Regions from separate parts of the Methylophaga sp. F-2 genome, predicted to be linked through region 1. Evidence: riboswitches for the same ligand, from Rfam matches in the RefSeq annotation. Region 1 holds a riboswitch; each other region holds the start of a gene.

The links. A riboswitch is a leader RNA that binds a small molecule or an ion and turns the genes downstream of it on or off. The one in region 1 is predicted to bind cyclic di-GMP.
Region 2: it holds a riboswitch for cyclic di-GMP, as region 1 does, so the genes downstream of both, AC13DA_RS00975 (hypothetical protein) here and AC13DA_RS07145 (hypothetical protein) in region 1, are expected to answer to the same signal.
Region 3: it holds a riboswitch for cyclic di-GMP, as region 1 does, so the genes downstream of both, AC13DA_RS08115 (hypothetical protein) here and AC13DA_RS07145 (hypothetical protein) in region 1, are expected to answer to the same signal.
Region 4: it holds a riboswitch for cyclic di-GMP, as region 1 does, so the genes downstream of both, AC13DA_RS12750 (hypothetical protein) here and AC13DA_RS07145 (hypothetical protein) in region 1, are expected to answer to the same signal.

What each region holds. Positions count from the first base shown of each region.
Region 1 covers NZ_JBSXOF010000018.1:12,843-16,855, reverse strand. The annotation lists gene AC13DA_RS07155 (Gfo/Idh/MocA family protein) at 1-581, shown strand, start outside; cyclic di-GMP riboswitch class I at 797-879, shown strand; gene AC13DA_RS07150 (hypothetical protein) at 907-1,410, shown strand; cyclic di-GMP riboswitch class I at 1,808-1,890, shown strand; gene AC13DA_RS07145 (hypothetical protein) at 1,917-2,414, shown strand; gene AC13DA_RS07140 (PA0069 family radical SAM protein) at 2,507-3,565, opposite strand; gene AC13DA_RS07135 (SIMPL domain-containing protein) at 3,565-4,013, opposite strand, start outside.
Region 2 covers NZ_JBSXOF010000010.1:28,858-32,870, forward strand. The annotation lists gene AC13DA_RS00970 (methyl-accepting chemotaxis protein) at 1-1,298, opposite strand, end outside; cyclic di-GMP riboswitch class I at 1,717-1,801, shown strand; gene AC13DA_RS00975 (hypothetical protein) at 1,819-2,499, shown strand; cyclic di-GMP riboswitch class I at 2,816-2,898, shown strand; gene AC13DA_RS00980 (hypothetical protein) at 2,912-3,406, shown strand; gene AC13DA_RS00985 (hypothetical protein) at 3,735-4,013, opposite strand, start outside.
Region 3 covers NZ_JBSXOF010000018.1:229,012-233,024, reverse strand. The annotation lists gene AC13DA_RS08120 (undecaprenyl-phosphate glucose phosphotransferase) at 159-1,568, shown strand; cyclic di-GMP riboswitch class I at 1,799-1,884, shown strand; gene AC13DA_RS08115 (hypothetical protein) at 1,922-2,410, shown strand; cyclic di-GMP riboswitch class I at 2,595-2,673, shown strand; gene AC13DA_RS08110 (hypothetical protein) at 2,709-3,227, shown strand; gene AC13DA_RS08105 (polysaccharide biosynthesis/export family protein) at 3,357-3,908, shown strand; gene AC13DA_RS08100 (hypothetical protein) at 3,927-4,013, shown strand, end outside.
Region 4 covers NZ_JBSXOF010000019.1:721,761-725,773, forward strand. The annotation lists gene AC13DA_RS12745 (molybdopterin-containing oxidoreductase family protein) at 1-1,847, opposite strand, end outside; cyclic di-GMP riboswitch class I at 2,072-2,150, shown strand; gene AC13DA_RS12750 (hypothetical protein) at 2,185-2,685, shown strand; gene AC13DA_RS12755 (YqaA family protein) at 2,815-3,255, shown strand; gene AC13DA_RS12760 (hypothetical protein) at 3,308-4,013, opposite strand, start outside.

The DNA of each region.
Region 1 (4,013 bases):
TAATTAATGACGGCAAGGTCGGTGACGTGCGTACGGTAAAAACGGCGTTTGCATTCCCGATGAAACCAGCGCGAATGTATCGTATTGATCGTGATATCAATGATGGTGGCGGTGCTATGTGGGATATTGGTCCTTATGCCATTCATACGGCAAGATTGTGGTTTGATAATGAGCCTGTCGCTGCCATGGCAATGGCTAAGCTTAATGACAGTGGTGCTGATGTTAGCTTAAGCGGGGTGTTTGATTTTGATGATGGTAAGTTTGCTCACTTTGAAATGAGCTTTGAACATGCCAGACGAAGTGAATATGAAATTATTGGTACCAAGGGTGGCATTAAATGTCACACCGTTTGGCAACCTGAAACTGAAGAAGCCACGATTAGCTGGTGGAATGATGAAGAAGAACAAACCGTATTAATACCAAAGGCTAATCATTTTAACCTGGAAATAGAACACTTCTCTGGTTGCATCTTAGAAGGGAAAGCCCCCAAACTGTCATTAGCTGATGCCAGATATAATTGTGCCGCAATTTGTGCTGCCATTGCCTCCGTTCGACAGTCAAAAAAAATCTACATTGATTGAGTCTATGAAGTAAATTGCAAATCCCTCACAGCACCATTTAGTTGAATAGTAAAAATTTTCAAACATAAACGAACATTTGTACATGCACTTTTAATTAAGGCCTAATTAATGGTAGGGTAAATTAACAACAATGTTTGTTGTTATATATAACTTGTTGTCTATGTACTTTCGTACAATCAATTCAACAGTTATCTCGACTCAACACATTCGTGATGGGTTGTTATAGCCAAACTTGTCGTGAGGCAAGGACGGAAAGTTACAGATCTTTAATCTTTACAAAGATGGCTGAGCTGCATTGCTTTGTAACAATCAAGGAGTACCAGATATGAAACAAGCGATGCTATTCACAATAGCTTTATTTGCTACAACATCAATTAACGCAGCTACACTAACTATTCAGCCTACAGGCTCAACTAATGCCACTCAGACAACGTCTGTAGATACGGGAACCACGGTATTGGGTAGTGGTACAGTTACTAGTGGTGACGAACCATGGAGTTCTACCTACGACGTTACTACAACGGATGATACATCTACCGTTATTGAGTGGTCATTTAACCCAGTAGCGGCACTCACTCAAGCTACTCTCTCGTTTGATAATGGTGTTGACCCTGTCCAAATATTTGATATTTCAGGCGATTTCAGGTTCACAGGTTTACTCTATGCTGGAACAGTTGCCTCTATTGACCTACTCAACGGCAATAGAAATGTATTCAAATATGATGTCTCACTTCAGTCCGTTTCTGAAGTGCCTGTTCCTGCTGCATTTTTTCTTCTAGCACCGGCCTTATTAGGCTTTATTGGCCTTCGTAGAAAAAGCGCACTTTAGTGTGGAAGGTCTGAACCATCTGATGGAAGACATTTCGATATCTAATTTAGATGTCGAATGTCAGCAAAAAGCCGTGGTTGATACTACGGCTTTTTTATTGTGTAAGCGATTTGAATCAAGACGAATGAGTTTGTAGAACTTTCATCTGGAATTCACAGTTACTACTATGTTTTCGTTCGCTGGCTTTAGCGGTAAAAAATATCAACTAAATTGGACAGACTTAAAATTCACAACCAGTTCACAGTTTTATTGTGATAATGTTCACGCGATCAGACAAATGCTGTGAGTTACGTCCCAGATTTAACTAATAGAGCTGGTAGTCTCCTACTGTGATTTGTACTATCGACTCGTCTGAAATGGTTCAGACGAACACATCATTAAAAGTCTTAATAATGTGATTTTTTAAAGCCAAACTCGTCGTGAGGCGGGGTCGGAAAGCCACGGGTCTCTGGTTTGATTGGAGATGGCTGGGTTGCATTGCTTCATATATTAAATAGGAATTTATTATGAAAAAAGCGATGCTATTTGTTGTAGCTCTTTTGTTTTCGGTCAGTGTTAATGCCGCTACGTTGTCTATGTCTACTGCTGGTTCTTCTTTTGACCAGGATGTCGATGTATCAAACGGTAGTGTAGTTTTAGGTGGTGGCACAGTAAGTGAAGGACCTGGTACATGGTTCTCACAGTTTGATGTTAGTACAGACGCTGATACAGCTGTTAAAGTTGAGTGGTCGTTTAATCCTACTAGTTCATTAGCAGGGGCCACATTAAGATTTAACAACGGTGTTGATGGTATTCAGTTGTTTAACATTACCGGTGACTTTAGTTTTACAGCAATGATTTACCAAGGGTACACAGCATGGGTTGACATCATTGATGCAACTAGAAATGTATTTAAATATGATGTTTCTGTGTCAGCTGTACCAGTACCTGCTGCATTGTTTTTATTCGCACCAGCCCTATTAGGTTTCTTGGGTCTGCGTAGAAAAACAGCAGTAGCTGCATAAAACTTGAAGTAAAAAATCAAGTTAACAATTGTTAGTTAGATTGAAAGGGGAACTTCGGTTCCCCTTTTTTATGGCTACTAAATATTTTCTTTTTAAAACAAGCTCATTTGCTTTGTTGGTTTATGAAATAAGTCGGTTCTCAGAACCGCTGGAGACTTGTTTAATGGGTATTTCTTGACCGCAACTTCGAATCGTTTTTTGATCATTTCTGCATATAGCCCCTGACCTTCAAGCCTGTAACCAAACCTTGGATCATTTGTTTTGCCATTTCTGGAGTCTTTAATACGATTTATGACATGCTCTGCCTTGTCAGGATAATGAGTATGTAGCCAATCATTAAAGAGGGGGCTGACCTCTCTTGGTAATCTAACGAAAATATAGTCTATATTTTCAGCCCCTGCTTGTGCCGAAGCATCAATAATATTTTCTAGTTCTGTATCAGTCAGAACAGGAATGACTGGGGCAATAAGCACAGATACAGGAATTCCATTTGCCTTCAATGTCTCAACTGTTTGCAGTCGACGTTGTGGACTGCTGGCGCGAGGTTCGAGTTTCCTGGCAAGTGTTTTATCCAGTGTTGTAATGGATAGATGAACATTTACCAATTGCTTCTCAGCGAGCTGTTTGAGTAAATCAACATCACGTTCTATCAATGAAGATTTAGTCACAATATTAACTGGATGACTGAACTCAATCATCACCTGAAGTAGTTCCCGAGTAAGGTTGTAGTGGCGTTCGATGGGTTGATAGGGATCGGTGTTGGCGCCTAATGATAATGTTGAACAGCGATAGTTTTTTGCCATCAACTCATCTCGCAGTAATTTTGCGGCATTGGGTTTGATGGTTAACTTTGTTTCAAAATCGATCCCTGGTGAGAGTCCCAGATAAGCATGTGAAGGACGGGCGTAGCAGTAAATACAGCCATGCTCGCAGCCACGATATGGATTAATTGATTGCTGAAAGGGAAGGTCAGGTGATTGGTTTCTACTAATAATACTACGAGGGGATTCTACACTCACTTCTGTTAAGTTGTTGGCTGGTCCATCATGAAACCAGCCATCATCAATTTCAGTGCGTTGAAACTTATTGAAACGGCCATCGATATTATTAAGCGTTCCCCGGCCTTTTTGTATTTTTGCGTTTTCTGACATTAGTCAGACAAGTAATACTCTATCGTTGACACAACACGAACGTTTTTGATCTGTGGATTATTATTATCGCGTGCACTAATGCTGAACTGGCCTTGGCTAGCTTTACGGATCTTGCCGAGTGTACTATCTGAATCCTGCGCAAATTTTTCAGCAACTTCACGTGCTTTTCTGGTTGCTTCTTCAATCATTTGCGGTTTGACTTCATTAAGACGAGTAAACAGATATTCAGGTTGGGCAGCGTAGTTATTGCCTGTTAAAACGATACCTTGCTTACCCAGTTCAGAAAGTTGCCCCATCACTTGTCGGACGGTATCAATGGCATCCGAATAAACCGTGACGGTTTGAACCGCCGTATAACGAAATTCAGCACGCTCATTACCCCCATATTGCTGGGCAGATTTATCTGTAATGGCAGGTGCACTGATAGTGACATCAGCACGTTTGATTC
Region 2 (4,013 bases), on a different contig from region 1:
TTTTCTACCACTTCCACGACTTTTTTTGCACCGCTTCTGATTTGGCTGATGGTATTCCCTGCGGTATTAGCAAACTCAACGCCTGATTCGACACCCGACATGCTTCCGGACATACTTTTTATGACGGAATCACTTTTAGACTGGATTTTATTAATCATGCTCGCTATTTCGGCCGTTGATTGTGAGGTCCGTGTCGCCAGTGAGCGAACTTCATCAGCCACAACAGCAAAACCACGCCCACTATCACCCGCTCTTGCAGCTTCTATTGCGGCATTTAAGGCGAGTAAGTTTGTTTGTTCAGTGATATCGCTGATCGTTTTAACGATAAATGATATTTGTGCGGTTTCTACACCTAGCTGTTCCAACTCGGTTGATGAATGACTGAATTGTTGTTTCAATTCTTCAAGTTTATCAATGGTTTTAAAAATAATATCTTCACCTGTCGAGGATAACTTTTCTGTCTCCAGTGATATTGTATAGGCTGTGTTAGCGGCCGCTTTTTCTTCCTCGGAACGGCGAACTTTTTCAGTAATGTCAGTGGCAAATTTAATGACTCGATAGGGCTTGCCATTACTATCGAATATAGGGTTATAGGTGGCTTCCAACCAAACAGCAGATTGATATTTATTTATCCGTTTAAAATTGTCTGCAATAAAACGTCCCTCATTCAATTGTTCCCAGAACTTGGCATATTCAGGACTTTTTACATAGTCTGAGTCACAAAAAATTCTATGGTGCTGTCCTTTCACTTCATCAAGCTTATATCCCATAAGGCTCAGAAAATTTTGATTGGCATTGGTGACACGACCTCCCATATCAAACTCTATGATAGCCATTGAACGATCGATTGCAGATAGCAAACTATCATTACTACGAGAATGTTCTACACGTTCGGTCACATCGTTAGCAATCTTAAAAATTTTAACGACACGGCCTTCACCATTTTTTATTGGGAAATAATTGGCTTCCAGCCATATATCATGGCCGTTTTTATGCTTGCGTAATACTTCCCCTGAAAAATACTCACCGTTCTTTAGATGCTTCCAAAAATCTTTATATCGGGAAGATTCAACTTCGGATTTATCGCATAACAGTTGATGATGCTGTCCTATCAGTTCAGAAGAGGAATAACCTGTTACCCGAGAAAAATTGTCGTTTACTGCAGTGATGATACCTTCAGGTGTGAACTCAATAATGGCGAGTGATGACTGCATTGCGGTGAAAATCTCCAGCAAGGGAGTGAGTTCGTTTTTTAATACCGCATTCTCGGTGATTAACTGCTTTGTTTTACCAAACATGTCTTTTTTTCGCCTCTTTGCAAATAGTGTGCAATTTAATTGTATGCATCTTATATCGGCAGTGAAAAGTAAAAGTTAACTGCTTTTATACGAAAGCATGATGTCTATCACGTTACTGGTAAGTTAATGATCTTAATGGGGGGTACTGACTTTTGCATTTCAAACACGGTGGGTGGATATGGGTAAATTGTGTTCTTCCGAGTGAGGATTAAGTTATTTTTCACTTATGCTGAAAACGTATCGAATTTTCCTCTATAAGCATTGTGTTGAGGAAAAATGGAATGTCTTTTTTTAATAAATTAGTACCAAAGTACAATGTAATTTTTAATTAATTAAGGCGAGTTAATAGTGCGCAACTGATTGTTGGTGGTTACCTGTTGCGAAATTAAATAGTTATATTATTATTTCATCGTGTTCAACACATTAACGCCAAACCTGATGTGAGTCAGGGACGGAAAGCCTACAGCTGTATATTGAAGTCTTGACAGGGCTGGGTTGCAAAATTATTGGGATATGGGACATGTATAAAAAATTTTTTGCAACAACCCTTGCTCTGTCAGCATCGATGTTAACGATATCGGCTCATGCTGCAAATATTGGCTGGACAGACTGGACAAAAACAAGTCAAAAAACTGCATCTGGAACCATGGCGTTTGGTAGTGACAATGTCAGTGTTGGTTTTAGCTCAAGTTCTGATGCTTATTTCATAGAATCGGGAGCGACAGATAATTGGTGGGGTAATGCCTACACCAAGGGGACGGTTAGCAATCTTCCATCATCACGTGAAATTATCGGTTTGAGTACCGATGGTACAGTAGAAATAAAATTTTCAGAAACAGTGCTGAATCCTTACATTGCCCTTGTCAGCTGGAACGCAAATAATGTTGATTTTGGTGATACAAAAATTAAATTTGATAGTACTGGTTTAGGGAAGTACGGTTCGGGATCACCCACCCTGTATTCTGACGGTACTGGATTTACTACCTCTAATTTTGCCGAGCTACATGGAGTGATTATTCTTGAAGGGTTATTTGACTCGTTCAGTTTTACTCATACAAGTGAAGGCTGGCATGGCTTCACCGTAGGTGCCGCAGGCATCGCGCCTGTGTCGGAAGTGCCTATTCCAGCGGCTGCATTTATGTTTGCTCCGGCTTTGCTTGGTTTTATGGGACTTCGCCGTAAAGCCAAACAAGCTGCATAATCAATCAATATATACTGGCTTTTTTGTCCCTGATTGTCCGGCCATGACAAGCTGGTTATCGAACATATCTTGCCTAACTCCACATAGTCTTACTTAATCTGAACTTAATTAGAGATATGTTGACGTGAGTTAATATTCTCTTTGAACATTTTTTTGACTCAATTTTTACTATGAATTTAAAGTCAATTTTTAAAAAAATCATACTTAAGGATGATTTTTTTTCTAATTCAATTTAAGTAACCTGTTAACAACAGAATATAAGTGTTCATCTGTTACTCGCCATAGCAAGTTAACTTTAATTTATTAATTTTGTTCAACATATTATCGCCAAACCTGATGTGAGTCAGGGACGGAAAACCTACAGCTGTGCATTAGTGGCATCAGGGCTGGGCTGCATGAAATGGAGATTTTTATGAAAAAAATAGTGTGGATGCTATTAAGCCTGGGTTTATTGACGTTATCTCTGACAGCTTCTGCTGCGACTGTTGTTAAAGCTAATTTTGATGCAGGATGGCCGACTTATGACGGTGGTGAATTTACGTTTTCTGGGAATTTTGTGGGAGAAGATCTGAATAACGACGGCGTATTGTCTTTCGGAGAGTTTTCCGTATTTAACTGGAGCTCTGCTTATAACTCATACACATTATCTGACCTGTTTGATACTGGCGATATTGTCATTAGCACACAAACTTGGTTGGCTAATGGCATAAGCTGGGTTGGAGCAGACGATTTAGCTTACATAACTTGGGATGACAGAGGACAATCGATAAATACTAACATCCTGGGTGAAGTTCGCTTTACTTCTTTCGAAGTTTCTGCGGTTCCTTTACCACCAGCTGTCTTGCTGTTTGCACCTGCACTACTGGGTTTTATGGGCTTACGCCGTAAAGCAAAACTAGCTGTCTAATTAATTTCAGTATTTCAAACGTTTAAAGCCGTCATAGAGTGACGGCTTTTTTGTCTGTTTAAAATCACGTTGAGCTAAAACACATAATCCAGACTAATTTGACCAGTGGCGTATCGCGTTTTAGTGATGATGACTCAGAAACAATATTGAGTTTTAGGCTTCAGGCTTATCGCTGTTATAATGCCTGCCCAATGTCCCCGTAGCTCAGCAGGATAGAGCGTCCCCCTCCTAAATCCTCCAGAGCAATATCGATGTTGCCTTCTACCGCAAGGCAATCCCATGATTTTATTGAGTTTGTGACATTAGCGCCGGTTAACTTCCGGCTTATTCAAACTGATTTTTGGAACTCAATGACAAAGTTCTCACCATCAAACTCTATAATCTGTCCCATCACTTCTGGTCGAACAAAGAAATCTTTTTTGATCTTGCTGCCATCGATACCGCTTTCAACCTTCTTTATTTCGTCACCGTTTTTCGGAACAGCAATAATCAATTTGATAGGTTGAGTATCTCGAAAGGCTTTGACGAGCTTTTCCGCCAATTCACTATTACCGTTTCCTGACCATCTCGATAAGTAATCTGTGTATACCCACTTTCCATTTCGTTC
Region 3 (4,013 bases), 220 kb from region 1:
GTAATGATATGGAAGATGTAACTCGTCTAATAGTATTTAGATAAACAATTAGATGATACAACAAGTGACCAGCCAGAAAAGATTCAATATTTTGATATCAATACTCTGACGTAATTACTGTATTATTGCCAGCAGAATCTGGAATTGGAAAGGAACAAATGGCTCAAGGCAGGATCAGACAATACGATGCAAAAATTAATGCGATATCACGCCTGATTGATAGTGGCATTATCCTGCTTACCTTTTTGGCCTTATTTGATATTTTTAAGGCGGGATGGGATGTCCTTTACATATGGAGCCTCTTATTCGCTATTTTATTGTTTAATTTCTTTGCCGAATCTCAAGATGCCTATCGTTCATGGCGAGGTACTGCATTGCGAGAAGAAGTCTCGGCAGTTATGTTTTCATGGTTTACCAGTGTTTTCATTCTAGTAATGATTGATATCTTTTTCATTCACTCTGGTAGTTATCTTGATAGCTTTGTTTTTTTATGGTTTTTATTGACGCCAATTGAATTAATTTCCTGGCATGCCATTGTAAGAACATCATTGGCAATCCTCCGTGCACGTGGTGTAAATACCAGAAACGTTGCTATCGTTGGTGAAACAACATTAGGTAAACGCCTGGAGCGTGCATTTAATGAAATGGACTGGTCAGGATTCAGATTGGTCGGTTATTACGATGACCGATCACAAAAACGTGTTGAAACAGAGCCTAACTTAGTCGTCACCAACAAAAACGTGGGTGACTTCAACCAGCTGATTGAAGACTGTAAAGCAGGCAAAGTGGATACGGTATACATTACCCTTGCTATGTCAGCCGAGCATAGAATACGGCATATAACTGAGCTATTGGCAGATAGCACGGCATCAGTATACTTAGTACCAGACTTGTTCACGTTCAATCTTCTCAATTCACGTTGGGTGGATTATCAGGGCATCACGGCTATTTCAGTTTATGAAACGCCCTTTGCTGGTATCGACAGTATATTGAAACGATTAGAGGATATTATTCTCAGTATTATTATCCTGGCAATTATCGCTATACCCATGTTAATTATTGCAGCTGGGGTGAAGTTCACATCTAAAGGTCCTGTATTTTTCAAACAGACACGTTATGGCGTGGATGGTGAAAAAATTAAAGTATGGAAATTCCGTACAATGACTGTCACGGAAGATGGTGAAAAGGTCACACAAGCTCAGAAGAATGACAGCCGAATTACCCCTTTTGGTGGTTTCCTGCGTAGAACGTCTCTTGACGAGCTTCCACAATTTTTTAATTCTCTGGGTGGGTCGATGTCCATCGTTGGTCCACGGCCACATGCTGTAGCACATAATGAGCAATATCGTGCACAGATTCAGGGATATATGCTGAGACATAAAGTTAAACCGGGCATTACCGGATTAGCACAAATTAATGGTTTTAGAGGGGAAACAGATACGTTGGATAAAATGCAGGGACGTGTGCATTATGATCTCAAATATATTCAGAACTGGTCGCTATTACTAGATCTTGAGATTATTTTTTTAACACTGTTCAAAGGGTTTGTCGGTAAAAACGCCTACTAATTGTCTGTTTAGTTTTAATTAGTAATGTTACTTACTAAATATACTTGTTACTTACCTTGAGACACAGTATCATATCCATACTGTTAAGGTATCGGTGTAAAGCATATACACTAGATAATACTAGTTATCTTAAATATCTTAATAGCAATCAGAACAATAGACATCAACGGTGATGGCTTTGTAGCAAGATCATAATATGGTCTTACACAATGTCGGCGTGTTTGATGTTGTGTAATTAAAGCCAAACTCGCTGTGAGGCGGGGTCGGAAAGCCACAGATCTTTAAATCTACATTTAAAGATGGCTGGGTTGCATTGCTTGTTTTTTCGAATTCTTATGCATAAGGAAATTATTATGAAAAAAGCGATGCTATTTATCGTAGCTTTATTGTTTTCAGTAAGTGTTAACGCAGCGACGTTATCTCTGACTGAAGCTGGTTCAACTATCGCAAGTCAAAGTGCTGATGTTACCTCTGGGTCTGTTGTGTTAGGTAGTGGTACTGTTTCTTCAAAAAGTACTTGGAGTTCAGCATTTTCACTCACAACTGATACAGATACACCTGTTGTAATCGCATGGTCATTTAACCCTGCAATTAAAGGTGCAACATTAGTTTTTGGTACATTGGGTGACACTGTGTCATATGCAATTACTGAAGACTTCAGCTTCACAGCTATGTTGACAGCAGGTACTAGCTACATCCTGAGTATCATTGATGCGACATCAGGCGTAGTTAAATATGACGTTTCAGTATCTGCAGTACCTGTTCCAGCTGCATTATTCTTGTTTGCCCCTGCTTTATTAGGCTTTTTGGGTCTGCGTAGAAAAACAGCTGTTGCAGCATAAAAACAATGTTTTTGATAAAAAAGGGAGCTTAGGCTCCCTTTTTTATATCCATTAGCGAATTGATTTTAAATTCCAATAGCAAAATTGTACCAAGGTACAATAGACACGGGTGGACAATGCTCCATATCATTCACTCATCTGAAAAAGTCAGATAGGTGATTATCATATCTTATGGATATGGTAATTTAACAAAAGCCAAACTCGTCGTGAGGCGGGGTCGGAAAGCCACAGATCTTTAATTTAAAGATGGCTGGGTTGCATTGCTTGTTTTTTCAACTTATGCATAAGGAAGTTTATTATGAAAAAGGCGATGCTATTTTTAGTAGCTCTCATGTTTTCGGTTGGTGTCAATGCTGCAACATTGACTCTTACTGGTATCGGATCAAGTGGCGCAACACAATCTGTTGATGTAAATAACAACAGTACTGTACTCGCTGGTGGTACTGTAGGTGAGGTTGGTAACTGGTATTCACAATTTGATCTTACCTCTGATACAGCTACCAACGTGAAAATTGAATGGTCTTTCAATCCATTCACAGCTTTAACAGGCGCAACAGTAAAATTCGGAGAAATCACCGGCCCTAACGGCAGTTACTTACCAGGTGCACAAACCTTTGTTATCACTGGTGATTTTAGTTTCACTGCATTTTTAGCTGCGAACGTTTTCTACGGTTTAGATATTATTGATGCTGCATCTAACATTTTGAAATATGATGTATCAGTATCTGCTGTACCAGTACCAGCCGCATTATTCTTGTTTGCTCCGGCCTTATTAGGTTTCTTAGGGCTTAGAAGAAAATCAGCAGTTGCTGCATAAGAACTAAGATTTAAGTTAACAGTAACTTAACTGTTACAAATTGAAAGGGAGCAAAAGCTCCCTTTTTTTTTGAAAAATAGAGTGTTAATATCAATTTTGAATGTTAATTATAGATAAGGATTTTCCCTCATGCTTAAGCGCTTCCTTGTACTTTTTGTTGCACTTTTTTCTCTATTTTCTTCAACGACGTTTGCTGCAGAACGCTATTTATTGAATTCAGGCGACGTCTTAGACATTTCAGTATGGAATGAAGAGTCTTTGCAAAAACAAGTAACGGTCCTGCCTGATGGAGTTATCACCTTTCCTTTAGCAGGCGAAGTTGTCGCTAAAGAAAAAACGGTGGCAGAAGTTGAAGAAGAATTAACTAAAAAACTCAGTGAATACCTGGCAGATCCGGTTGTTACGGTCTCTGTCACAAATGTTGAAGGTAATAGAGTTCATATTTTAGGGAAAGTACTCAACCCAGGCTCTTTTGTGATGAATCAACCGTTAGACGCCATGCAAGCGCTAAGTTTAGCCGGTGGTTTATCGCCTTATGCAGAAGAAAACAACATTATCGTGCTTCGCAGAGATGGGGCTAAGCAACAAGTCTTACCCGTGAAATATGCAGAGATAAAAAAAGGCAAAGCACTAAATACCAACATTACATTGGAAAGTGGCGACGTTATTATCGTACCTTAAGCAAAATAGCCGAGACACATGTCCATGAGAAAATATATTCCGCTATTATTGCCTTGCCTGCTGATAAATACAGCATCAGCAGCAGAATGGGTATTTAATGCACAG
Region 4 (4,013 bases), on a different contig from region 1:
CCTTTTATCTTGTTCTCCATATTGGCGTAACAAGAGTTCAGAAAGCCATGACTTTTAGGTGAAATGATATTTAAAGGATACTTTTCAGCCAACGCAGGATTGCTCTCATGCGTCTCTCTTGATGGGACATAATCAGGTAAGCTGTCTAAAGGTTCGCCTGGCTGGAAACCGTCATACATTTGCCTGAAAGGTCCAGCAACAAAATTTGTGGCTCCTTTTATTTCCAGCTCGCATTTACCACTGGGCGTGGGGAAATTTCCATTGCGGTGAGGAGCACGATCATCTTTGGTACCTACCTTTAATTTGGCAAAACCATGTTCGCGTAAATAAGCTAAATCGATACCATCACAAGCCGGTGATTCCCAGTCAACATAGTTCTCCAGACACTCGCTATCTGACCAGCTAAAGTTTTCTTCTTGGTAGCCCATTCTGGCTGCCAGACGTCTGAATATCTCATTATTGGGAATAGCTTCGCCCGGCGAATCAACACATTTTTCGTTATAGGTCAGATATAAGTGCCCCCATGACAGCACCATATCTTCCATCTCAGCCCCCATAGAAGCAGGCAGCACGATATCAGCATAAGAAGCCGTATCAGAAAGGAAATGTTCAGCCGACACCAGAAACAGATCTTCCCGCATCAAACCTTGAACAATCTTGTCAGTTTCTGCTGCTTGCGTGACAGGATTCGCATTCCAGCACATCATAGATTTAATCGGTGTATCAAGCCCCAACTCACCCGTTAGTGCTCGACCAAGTTGTATTGCATTCACCACTGGCGTGCCTTCCGGAATCAGATCTGGACGCGAGATGACATCAAATTTATAAGGATGCTCCCATACCGGGAACTGCAAAGCACCACCGCCAACATGCCGCCATGCACCGGTTAAAGCTGGCAAACAAGTAATAGCACGGATGGCCTGACCACCACCGTAGTTACGTTCAACTGCTACCCCAAGGCGAATTGCCGCAGGTTGGCTAGTGGCAAACTCACGGGCAAATTGACGGATATCATCCGCAGCTATGCCTGTGATAGTGGCAGCCCATTCGGGTGTTCTGGTCTTGGCTCTATCTGCCAAGGCATCAAAGCCAACGGTGTAGTTGTCGATGTAGTCCTGATCCTGTAAACCTTCTTCAATGATGACATGCATCATCGCCATCGCTAATGCACCATCGGTACCGGGTTTTGGTGCGATATGCCAGTCAGCCTCTTTAGCTGTTTTGGATTTATACGGATCAATCACCACCACTTTGGCACCATTTTTCTGTGCATCTTTCACGATATGCCAATGGTGAATATTGGTGCTAACCGAGTTACAGCCCCAGATAACGATGTATTTAGAATGAATAAAACTCTCGGGATCGACACCTGCCGTCGGCCCTACGGTCAATAACCAAGCGGTACAAGAACCTTCGCCACAAAACGTACGCTCACAGACGGTCGCCCCCATTTTGTTAAAGAAAGCATCGCCCCCGTTTAAGCCATGAACTAAGCCCTGATTCCCTAAATAGCTATAAGGCAAAATGGCATGCGGACCTTGCTCTGCAATAATCGCTTTCCAGCGGCTAGTGATTTCATCTAAAGCCTCATCCCAGCTAATTCGCTCAAACTGTCCACTGCCCTTAGGTCCTGTTCGTCGCATCGGATACAACAGACGATCCGGATGGTAGTGACGCTTTTCATAGTCTTTGAGTTTGACGCATAAGCCGCCACGCGTCATCGGATGTTCTTTATTGCCTTTGACTGAAGTTAATTGACCGTTTTCCACCTCATAGACCATCGAACAGGTATCCGGACAATCATGTGGACAGCCTCCATGATGCGTCGTTTTTAGTACGCTTGCCATATTGCTCTCTCCTCTCTGATATGTATTTTTTTATTATTATTTTCAGACTATACACCAGTTTAAAACGGGAAATATGCCCGTTAATTTACTCAAGATAATTGATAGAAATTTTATTTAAATCAATTACTCACTCTGACATTTTCTTGTAATAGAGCCTCTATACACTTAGCCGCGGATGAATAATTAACCACTTGAGCAATTGAGTGGTTTATCACTTTCATCCTTTTAATCAAAGCCAAACTCGTCGTGAGGCGGGGTCGGAAAGCTACAGGTCTTCCAAGTGAAGATGGCTGGGTTGCATTGCTTGTTTTTTCACTCTAAACATAAGGGAATTTTTATGAAAAAAGCGATGCTATTTGTCATAGCACTATTTTTCTCTGTTGCGGCTAATGCAGCAACACTTAACTTAACAAAAGGTGACTCAGCTTTCACCAACAATGCTAGTCAGGAAATTGATCTTGCTAGTGGTAGTACAGTATTAGCAAGTGGGACTACAGGTAATGGCGCATGGGAATCTTCGTTCAGTTTATTTACTAATGACGCAACACCAGTAGTTATTGAATGGTCATTTAATCCAGAGTCTAATCTTGATAATGCAACTATTGCATTTGGTGTTTTAGGTGGTGCTATTCAAAATTTCAACATTACTGGTGATTTCAGTTTCACAGCGATATTAACTGCAGGTCTGACATATGTGTTGGATATCTATGACGCAACGGGTAAAGCTTTAAATTACAGCCTATCAGTTTCAGCAGTACCTGTTCCTGCAGCACTTTTCTTATTCGCACCAGTTTTATTAGGTTTCTTAGGCTTTCGTAAAAAAGCGATTGCAGCCTAAACCCATCTTTAGAAAATCACCGTTCAATATTGGGGAGCTTCGGCTCCCTTTTTTTATGTATGATTCAATATTTCCTAGGAGAGTATCAGTTTGACTTCTCCACCATCACGCCATCGAGTAACCGCCTGAATGGATTATTTTGTTAGCTTGGGTTATCCCGGTCTCTTTATCTCAGCCTTTTTATCTGCAACACTACTGCCACTTAGCTCTGAATTGGTTCTGAGCACACTATTAATCAAAGGACTATCACCGAGTTTGCTCATCACCACAGCCACCGTGGCAAATGTGCTTGGCTCAATGCTGAATTATGCTTTAGGTTATTGGGCCAGTTCTGCAGTCATAAAAAAATGGTTACGGATATCAGAAAGCGATATTAGAAAAGCGGAAAACCGGTTTAAGAAATATGGCCTTATTTCCCTGTGTTTTGCCTGGTTGCCCATCATTGGTGATCCATTAACTGTTATGGCAGGTCTCATAAAAATACATCTAGGCTGGTTTGTCGTGTTAGTCACAGCAGGTAAGTTGATTCGCTATATTGTCATCAGTCAGGTAGCACTGTCACTAAATTAAAAAACCCCGTTTCAGAGACTGAAACAGGGTTTTAACTGGGTTACACTTTTATTCAATGATGATGTGGATGACCGATATCCTCACCTTCACTATTATAAAAACCGGATGGACCATGGTCGATATACCCCTGGTTAATCATCTTCGCAATAAATGGATCGGATTCACTATCACCAATATCGGCATAATCTGTTGTCTGATAATCATCACGCATTTTAAAGCTGGCATTAACAGCGCTTTCATCTTTAATCAGTTTCGTTAACTGCCATGTTTGAATGTGACTGTCAGCGGTATTTTTCCAGCTTTTCACTAATGATAAAGCAGGTAACCATTCAAGTTGGAGATGGCTATCACCTTCTGTTAACTGATAAGTTTCGACTTTGTCACAGGCTTCCCCCGAAGTTGATACCAGTGTCATATTATTTTTCAACTTGTCTGTAATCAACTCATGCACTTGTTGCCATTGACTATCAGCATTAGCGTACTTCACCTCGCCCGGCTGATACTCGATAGCATGTTGCTCCTTATCAAAAAAACGTACCATTCTTAACTGGCCATTATGGGTGTATTCCCACATATCGGTAACACCCGTCTGGGTAAACTGATTACTAACACGGCCATGTTGACGCCACAACATCATCGTTGCCGTTTTATTAGAGTCACTGTCAGTCATTTCGTACGTTGCCCCTAATAACTCAGGATCGATTGAACAACTCTCGCTCGCCTGAACTAGTAATGGAGAAGTGACTAACACCAGACTC